2 regions of the Marispirochaeta aestuarii genome follow, and region 2 is predicted to be linked to the other one. Evidence: riboswitches for the same ligand, from Rfam matches in the RefSeq annotation. Region 2 holds a riboswitch; the other holds the start of a gene.

Region 1 (4,283 bases), on a different contig from region 2:
CAGGATTTTATCGTTTCCAGTGGCCGGGAAAAATGGGAGTGGACTGCAATGGCTATAACAGTCTCCACAATAAGTAGCGAAAGGGCAATTAACAACTGAACCAGGGTAAGAATCATACAAGCTCCAAATCAGGAATTTGTCCGGCGAAGTTCTGAAAGTAATTCCCGGTGCAGCAGATGAATCATGGAATCAATCAGGCCGGGTAATTCCTTCCAGCCGGCGTAGCCGCTGAACCTGCCGTCCAGGGACTGGTAATAGTAGAGCCCCAGAATTTCCCCCTCCTGATTTACAAGGGGAAGTCCGCTGATCAGAGAATCCCTGTGCTCGATGGATCTGGAAACAAGGTTCGCCCTGAATACAAGGGAATCTCCCAGTTGGAGGGTCTCCTCTGTTTTCTCAATCAGGATTTTCTCCTCTGTTCCCTTATACCCGATGAATGCCGGACTCCCCTGTTTCGCCTGGGCGAAGGCCGGGGCCATGAGATTCTTCCCCTTCAGGGCAAAGTGGACCAGGGCGAGATTGCTGGACCGGGCTGTCATGCGGTGATCAGCGCTATACCAGGAGGAATCCTCCCCGATTCGGGCGTACAACGGAAGATTCGCCAGGGAGGGATTGGAGAAGGGATGAGCCACGGTGAGTACCCAGCCGTTCCCGTCCAGAAGCACCCCGGCAATTCCGGGATCTTCCTGTTCAGGTTTTTCCGGAACGTCGAAGATAATGAAAACCCTGCGCACACCCTTGAGACGGGGGGCGGTGCCGGGCTGATGATGATTGGCCTCTATGCCGGTTTCAGCAGCCTCTGCATCAGATACGACACTGAACCCGATGAAAAAAAGCCCATTCAGCGTATGCAGCGCTTCAATGGGAACCTCGTAATGCTCAACAGGCAGGGGTGAAACCGGATTCAGATCCTTATCGGTAGAGGCTATGCTGTTCCACTGGAGCAGATTAGTTCTGTACTCTTCCAGGGCATCAGGAGAAATAGTTGTTTCCCTTATCGGAAAATGCCGGCAGGAGATAACCATCAGCATCAGAATGGAAACATACAGCGGTCTGTACCTATTTATACGGGATTTACTATTCAGATTATTCATTTTTCATGAATTTAACACCTCCCGGGCCGGCATTCAAGCCGGTTTCCCATTCCTTCCCGGGTATTCACGGGTGCAGGGATAGTCCCCTCGTTCTTGAACAGCAGGATCATGCTATAATCGACCCATGCGGATTTCATCCCTTTTTTCCGGCGGTTTGATAAGCAACTACAACTGTTCCGCCGCCTGCAGGCACTGTCTCTACAGATCATCCCCCCGCCGGGATGCCTCCTATATCGACCCTGAATTCGCGCGCAGTCTGTTGCATAGAGCACGGTCTCTCGGCTGCAGGGGCATGCATATCGGCGGGGGAGAACCCTTCCTTCGATTCAGGGATTTGCTGGATACCGTCGGGGTTTTCCGGGATGCGGGTATGCGGCTTGATTATCTGGAAACCAACGCTTCCTGGTTTACCGATAAAGCTTCGGCGATCGAGAAGCTTTCCCGCCTGGCTGCGGCGGGCTGCGATACCGTCATGGTATCGATTTGTCCCTTTCACATTGAGTTCATCCCTCTGTATAAGCCCGAAGGTGTGATTGAGGCCTGTAAGTCTGCGGGGATGAACTTCTTCATCTGGCAGGAACAGTATTACCGGGAGCTTTCCTCCCTGGACCATGGAAGGACGCATACCAGGGAGGAACTGGAAGCTGCATTCGGACCTGATTACCTGCTGAGAGCGGCGGGGCGTTTCGGATTGACCATGAACGGCAGGGCCCTGGAAAGTTTCAAGCCCTTTTTTCGGCACTCCTCGGCGGAAGAAATTTGCGCTGCAAATCCCGGTGCATGCACCGAAGCGGGTGAGACCTCCCACTTCCATATGGACCTCTACGGGAATTACATCCCTCCCGGATGCGTTGGATTCACCATTGATCATGAAGATCTGGGAAGCGAGCTCGATCCGGAGCGCTATCCGCTGTTTCTGATGATGCTCAGCGAAGGCATATCCGCGCTGTATGAACAGGCTCGTCGGGATTCGGGTTTTATCCCGGACCCGGAAGGGTATATCTCCAAATGCGACCTGTGTCAGGAAATACGTACCTGGATGTCAAAAATGACGTTTTCAGGGGAACTGGGTCCCGCAGAGTTCTACAGCCCGGCGCACTGAGCTTGACTTTTCCGGGCTTTAGTGTAATCTTCAGTTATAGTCAAAGGGAGCTGTGAGTTACGGCTGAGAGGGAATGGTTCGATTCCGACCTTCTGACCTGATCCGGATAATACCGGCGAAGGGATTGACGGTTCGTCACTGTTAACCGCTGTTTGTCACAGACTTCAATCGGCATATTAATGCTGACGGAAGTCTTTTTTATCGCCTCCCTTTGAATAAGAACATCCGGGAGGTGTCTATGCCCGCCATGCATCTGAGTCTTCAAATACTGCCACGAGTCCCCGACGAACGGCTTTATCCAACGGTGGATAAAGTAATAGAGATGATCCGTGCCTCGGGCCTTCCCCATATTATAGGTCCCATGGAGACGACCATCGAGGGGGAGATGGACCAGCTTTTCGATCTGGTCAAAGAGGCTCATCGTATCTGCCTCGCCGAAGGGGCCAGCCGGGTCGGCGCTGTCATCAAGACGGACATGAAACCCGGGGGGCTGAGTTTCAATGAGAAGATCGGCAAGTATCGTGACCAATAGAATCAGGGACCGGCTGCCCTCAATGGCAGCGGGCCTGCTTTTTATTCTGCTGTGGGAAGCCTTCTGCAGACTGCTGGGGCTGGCGGAATACATTCTGCCTGCGCCCTCGGCGATTACTGCAGCCCTGGTCCGGCAGTTTGATCTTATGCTGCCCCACATCGGGGTAACCCTTTTTACAGCCATGAGCGGATTTATCCTTTCTCTGCTGGTGGCGGCCTTCTTTTCCCTTATCATGGACCTCTTCCCGGTCCTGCGAAGGGCTCTGTATCCCTATATTGTGGTTTCCCAGACGGTACCGATCATTTTTATCTATCCTCTTTTTCTGATCTGGTTCGGCTTTGGCCTCACCGCCAAGGTTGTGGTGGTTGTTCTTGTCTGTTTTTTTCCGGTGGCCGTAAGTCTTATAGACGGACTGCAGAATACCGATCCCGACCTTATCGATCTGTTCCGGGGAATGAGGGCAAAACCCCTGCAGATATTTCTGCAGGTGAGGCTCCCGGGAGCTCTGCCGAACCTCTTTTCCGGGCTGCGGATTGCAGCTACCTACAGCGTGATGGGAGCTGTTATCGGAGAATGGCTTGGCGCCCAGACGGGCATGGGGGTCTATATGATGCGTTCATATAAAACCTTCAACACCCCCCGGGTCTTCGCCGCCATTCTCGTCGTCGTCATAGTCAGCCTCATGGTGTTTGCCGCCGTGTCGCTGGCAGAGCGTTTTTTTCTTTCCTGGAAGTATGCAAACCTGAGGAGTAAATCATGAAACGAACACTTGTTGTTTTATTTGTTGCTGTATCGACCCTGGCGGCCTTTGCCGGAGGAGGCGGAGAATCGTCGGAAAAACCCGAAGCGGTAACGGTGGTCCTGGACTGGACCATCAATACAAACCATACCGGCCTGTATGTCGCCCGGGATCTGGGCTTCTTTGAGGAGGAGGGCCTGGATGTCTCCATCGAGTTCCCCCCCGAGACCGGGGCCGCCGGACTCGTTCTGTCGGGGAAGGCCGAGTTCGCCGTGAGTTACCAGGAGGAGGTTACCTACGCCCGGGCCGCGGGTAACGCACTTAAGGCTGTGGCTGCGGTTATCCAGCACAACACCTCCGGATTCGCCTCCCGCAGCGCCGAGGATATCCGCCGTCCCAGGGATTTCGAGGGCAAGGCCTACGGCGGCTGGGGATCACCCATCGAGGAAGCCATGGTCAGGGCCCTGGTGGAAGGAGACGGCGGGGATTTTTCAAAGGTAAAGATCGTTCCCATAGGATCGATGGACTTTTTCGCCGCCACTGCGGGGGACATTGATTTTGTCTGGATTTTCCGTGGCTGGGACGGCATTGCCGCGGAGCTTAAAGGGATCGATATCAACTATATTCCCCTGGCCACCGAGGCGGTACTGGATTACTACACCCCCGTCCTCATTGCCCGGGACGGCCTGCTCCAGGAAAATCCCGAGCTGGTTCGCGCCTTTATATCAGGAGCAGCCCGGGGGTACCGCTATGCCGTCGAAAACCCGGAAGAGGCTGCGGATATCCTCCTCGAAGCAGCACCGGAACTGGATCGCG
Region 2 (4,283 bases):
CGACGACGATTCCGCCGACACGTGGAAGCCGGGGGCCTATACCAGGCTCCGTTTAAAAGGAGACTGGGAACCGGAGGAGAGACTGCGCTTCCATCTTGAGACGGAGTGGACAACGCTTCATGGAACGGATAGTCCGGATTTCAGCGCCGGACGTCTTGGCCTTGACAGCCTCAGCGGCTGGGAAGCCTCGGATACCGGGGAGCTGCAGGTCGAGCATGCCTGGGGACTCCTTGACCTGGGGAACTTTGACCTCCAGGCTGGAAAGATTCCCCTGGCCTGGGGAACAGCCTATGTGTTTAATCCCAGCGCACGGGTAAATCCTGCGGATTCCCTGAATCCCGGGGGGGACGAAGAAACTCCGGGTATAACGGGGATCAGCTCTTCCATCTACCTGAAGAATGGAGTTACACTTTCGACATACCTGGCGGCGGAGGACCGGGGAAGAAAGGCTGACCCGGATATGATTGCGCATAATGCCGCAAATATCCCCTGGGGAACACGGATCAGAGGTTTTGCCGGTCCCTTCGACCTTTCTCTGGGAATCCTTCGGGAGATTCTGTATGATACCCGGACCTCAGGCTACGAACGCCCCCTCTGGCTCAGCTCCGACGGTGTCGGCACTATCGCCGGAATAAATCTCTACTGGGAAGCAGCCCTCTGCATCAGCGATCCTTCGGGGGATCCTGCTGATGGTTCCTGGGATTTTAAGGATAATCTGGAATTTGCGGCGGGTTTCCATGCCCTGCCGTCCGTGCTGCAGGGAGTGGAAGTCCGGGGAGAGTATTTTTTCCAGGGCACAGGCAGCAGCCGCGAAAGCGGGTATGAGGTGCTGCCGGTACTGGAGGGAACCAGGAAAGTCATGGGGAGGCATTACCTCTTCGGCTACCTGGAAAAACGCTTTTTTGACTATCATCTTGTATCCTGCGGTTCAGTACTGAACACAGGGGACCTCTCAGGGGCGGTTTTTTCCGAATACAGCTGGGAGCTTACGGCAAACAGCAGATTCTCCCTGGGATCGATTATGTATTACGGCAGCGGGGAGTTTCAGGGGCTTATTGACCTGTCAATTCTCGGGACCGGAACAGGTTCCGTGGATATGGCAGGAAACCGGATATACGCTGAGCTCCGGATAAGCTTCTGATACGAAAGACCGCGTTCACCCCCGGGCAATCAGCAAAACATCATCTCATGGGTTTCGGAAGTACCGTAACCCTCTATCTCTTCCCGGAAAAGCCCCTTCCCCGTCATGGCGGCACGGACAATACGTCTGTTAAAAGCATGGGTATCAGGACTGTTCAGAAACTCCTCCACGGGCATCCAGAGACACTCGAAAATCTCCCTGCTGTCCGGAATAATCTCGAAAGAGAGGGCTTTCAGACGGCAGACAAAATAGATATCCGACTTGTCGTAGCGGTAACCGTGCCAGTGGCGAAAGCACGCGGTATAGAGGAATTCAGTCCGTATGCCCGTTTCCTCAAGGACCTCCCTGACCACTGCTTCGGCGATGTGCTCACCCTGCTCCAGGGCGCCGCCGGGGAGCTTGTAATGCCGTTTCGATCTGAGGTGATAGCGCTCGGAGACCACCAGAAGACGATTATCTCCGTCCAGAACCACACCGCCGGCCCCGATATAGTGGGTGGCATAGGGCGGGATAATAGAGCCCGGTATCAGGGTCAGGGTCATGTGAAGATACTCAGGCTCCGCGTGATGATAGACAAAGCCCCTCTGGGCAGCGACAGGCACAAGAGATGCCAGGGGAAGGGGCAGCGTAAGCCAGACCACCTTTATGTTCCGGCTGTTCAACTCTTTTATAACTGCGTCAAGCGTACGGGTAAACACCCCGGGGTTGTCAGGCAGGGAGACAGGATCGATTACAGCCCCGCCGAAGGGATTCAGCTCATAGGAAAGTACACACATGGGAGCTACCATAACCGGAAGTCAGACATAAATACAAGCATTGACACTGCACCCCCTTCCGGTTATTTTATTTTCATACACCTTGGGGTGCCGGAATTGGCCGGCTGAGAGGGGGGCCCGCAAAGTCCCCGACCCACGAACCTGATCCGGATAATGCCGGCGTAGGAAAGCGTGAGGTTGATTCTTCCATCATCCAATCATACATACCTACCCAACCGGATCTCAAAACCACTGTCCGATCCTGAAGACCCAGGTCGTGTACAGGTATCGGAAAGGAGATCCTATGTACAACGTTCTCTCAATTGCAGGAAGCGACTCCTCGGGAGGCGCGGGCATCCAGGCCGACCTGAAGGCCTTTGCCGCCAACGGCGTCTACGGGATGACGGTCATAACCGCCGTTACCGCCCAGAACACCCGGGGAGTCACAGCCATCAGGGTTCTTGACCCTGAAATTGTTTCCGCCCAGATCGAGGCGGTCTTCTCGGACATCCGGGTAGATGCGGTAAAAATCGGGATGCTTGCGGACGGAAAGATTATTTCCGCCGTTGCCCGGGCCCTTGCCAGGTGGAAACCGCCGGTCCTTGTCCTGGACCCGGTCATGGTGGCCAAGTCGGGACACAGACTGCTTGCTCCGGAAGCCGAGGAGAGCCTTATACGGGAGTTGCTTCCCCTGGCGGATCTGCTTACCCCCAACATACCCGAGGCGGAGACCCTTTCTGGAATGGAGCTTCAAAACGCCGACGGGGCGCTGATGGAAAAAGCCGGACGCCGTATTCTCGAAACCGGCGTCGGAGCGGTCCTGATAAAAGGCGGACACTCCCAGAATCCGGAGAGCTCCGCGGACATCCTTATCGACGCCGGGGGAAGCAGAGTCTACACCGCTCCCCGCCTGGAAGCCCTGCATACCCATGGTACCGGCTGCTCCCTCTCCAGCACCCTGGCCGCCCTGCTTGCCGGAGGATTATCCCTTGATGATGCAGTACGCCGGGCGAAGTCCTACATCAGCGAAGGAATAGCCCACGGCATTCCGCTGGGCGGCGGCTGCGGCCCGATCCACCATTTTTACAGCCTCTACGGCGGAGAGGAGCTTGCATAATGACAACTGAATCCACCCTTCACTCCGAGGTACGAACGTCCTCCCCGGTTTCCCTCTCCTCCCTGCACCTGGGTATCCTCTGGTTCGGTGCAGCCGTTTCCCTGGCGGAGATTATTACCGGCACACTGTACAGCTCCATGAGTACCGGGTCTGCCGTCCTCGCGATACTCGCGGGGCACCTGATAGGAGCTGTCGCCTTCTATGCTGTCGGCTGGATCTCCTGGAAGGAGGACAAGGACGCCATAGCAATCGCGGACTCAAGCCTGGGTAATGCCGGGGTGCGGATTTTCGCCCTGATCAACGCCCTTCAACTCCTGGGCTGGACCGCAGTCATGATTCTGGCAGGGGCTGAAGGCCTGAAAGCTGCCGCAGCAGCGACGGGTCTGCAGATTAGTCTGCCCCGGGCACGGCTGATTACCGGCCTGCTGCTCCTTGTATGGACAGCTGCGGGTTTCCGGGGGATGCGCAATCTGAACATCGCCGCTGTTACACTCCTTTTTATCTTATCCGTGCTATGGGCCGTAAAACTGTTCATGCTTCCGGGACCTGCGGGACAGGAGGCAAACACCGCTCCCGCCTTCGGCGGGATGCTGGAACTTGCCGTCATAATGCCACTGTCGTGGTTGCCCCTGGTGGGGGATTATACCCGCAACGCCGGCAAGGGACGCAGGGGAGTAAGCGCAGCTGCCCTTGGGTATTTTATCGGGAGCTGCGCCATGTACCTTCTGGGACTGCTCTCAATCCTAAAAGTCCCCGACGCAGGTCCCGTCGCCAGCATGCTGCTTGCGGGTCTCGGCCCGGGGGCCGCTCTGGTTGTACTGCTCTCCACGGTTACGACCGGGTTTCTGGATGTCCACTCCGCCGGGGTCTCCCTGCGTCTTGTATTTCCCCGCCTTGGACAGCGGACAACACCCCTTCTGATGGGTCTGTCGGGACTTGCACTTGCCCTGGCGGTCCCCGGCGGATGGTACGAACACTTCCTCTATGCCCTTGGATCGGTCTTCGCCCCCTTCTTCGGGGTGATATTCTGCCGGCGTCTTTTTTTCTCCTCCTCTCCTCCCTCGATTTCTGATGTCCTTCTCGGTTTCGGTGCCTGGGCGGCCGGCCTTGCGGGTTACTACGTCCTGCTTCCCCAGGGATTTCCCCTGGGGGTTTCGGTTCCCGCCCTTATTATTTCGATGATTTCCTATTACCTGCTGCAGAAAGGAGCTGCCCTGTGGACACAAAAGCATTAATTGACAGCCTCGACCTGATTCAGAAGACCCATCCC

The links. A riboswitch is a leader RNA that binds a small molecule or an ion and turns the genes downstream of it on or off. The one in region 2 is predicted to bind thiamine pyrophosphate.
Region 1: it holds a riboswitch for thiamine pyrophosphate, as region 2 does, so the genes downstream of both, B4O97_RS10075 (thiamine-binding protein) here and thiD (bifunctional hydroxymethylpyrimidine kinase/phosphomethylpyrimidine kinase) in region 2, are expected to answer to the same signal.

The regions. Positions count from the first base shown of each region.
Region 1 covers NZ_MWQY01000010.1:53,980-58,262, reverse strand. Annotated here, with positions in the region: gene B4O97_RS10090 (hypothetical protein) at 1-116, opposite strand, end outside; gene B4O97_RS10085 (serine protease family protein) at 129-1,094, opposite strand; gene B4O97_RS10080 (radical SAM protein) at 1,219-2,196, shown strand; TPP riboswitch at 2,230-2,338, shown strand; gene B4O97_RS10075 (thiamine-binding protein) at 2,435-2,728, shown strand; gene B4O97_RS10070 (ABC transporter permease) at 2,697-3,488, shown strand; gene B4O97_RS10065 (ABC transporter substrate-binding protein) at 3,485-4,283, shown strand, end outside.
Region 2 covers NZ_MWQY01000019.1:18,446-22,728, forward strand. Annotated here, with positions in the region: gene B4O97_RS15325 (hypothetical protein) at 1-1,141, shown strand, start outside; gene B4O97_RS15330 (NUDIX domain-containing protein) at 1,171-1,917, opposite strand; TPP riboswitch at 1,991-2,103, shown strand; gene thiD (bifunctional hydroxymethylpyrimidine kinase/phosphomethylpyrimidine kinase) at 2,201-3,013, shown strand; gene B4O97_RS15340 (SLC5/6 family protein) at 3,013-4,248, shown strand; gene thiM (hydroxyethylthiazole kinase) at 4,230-4,283, shown strand, end outside.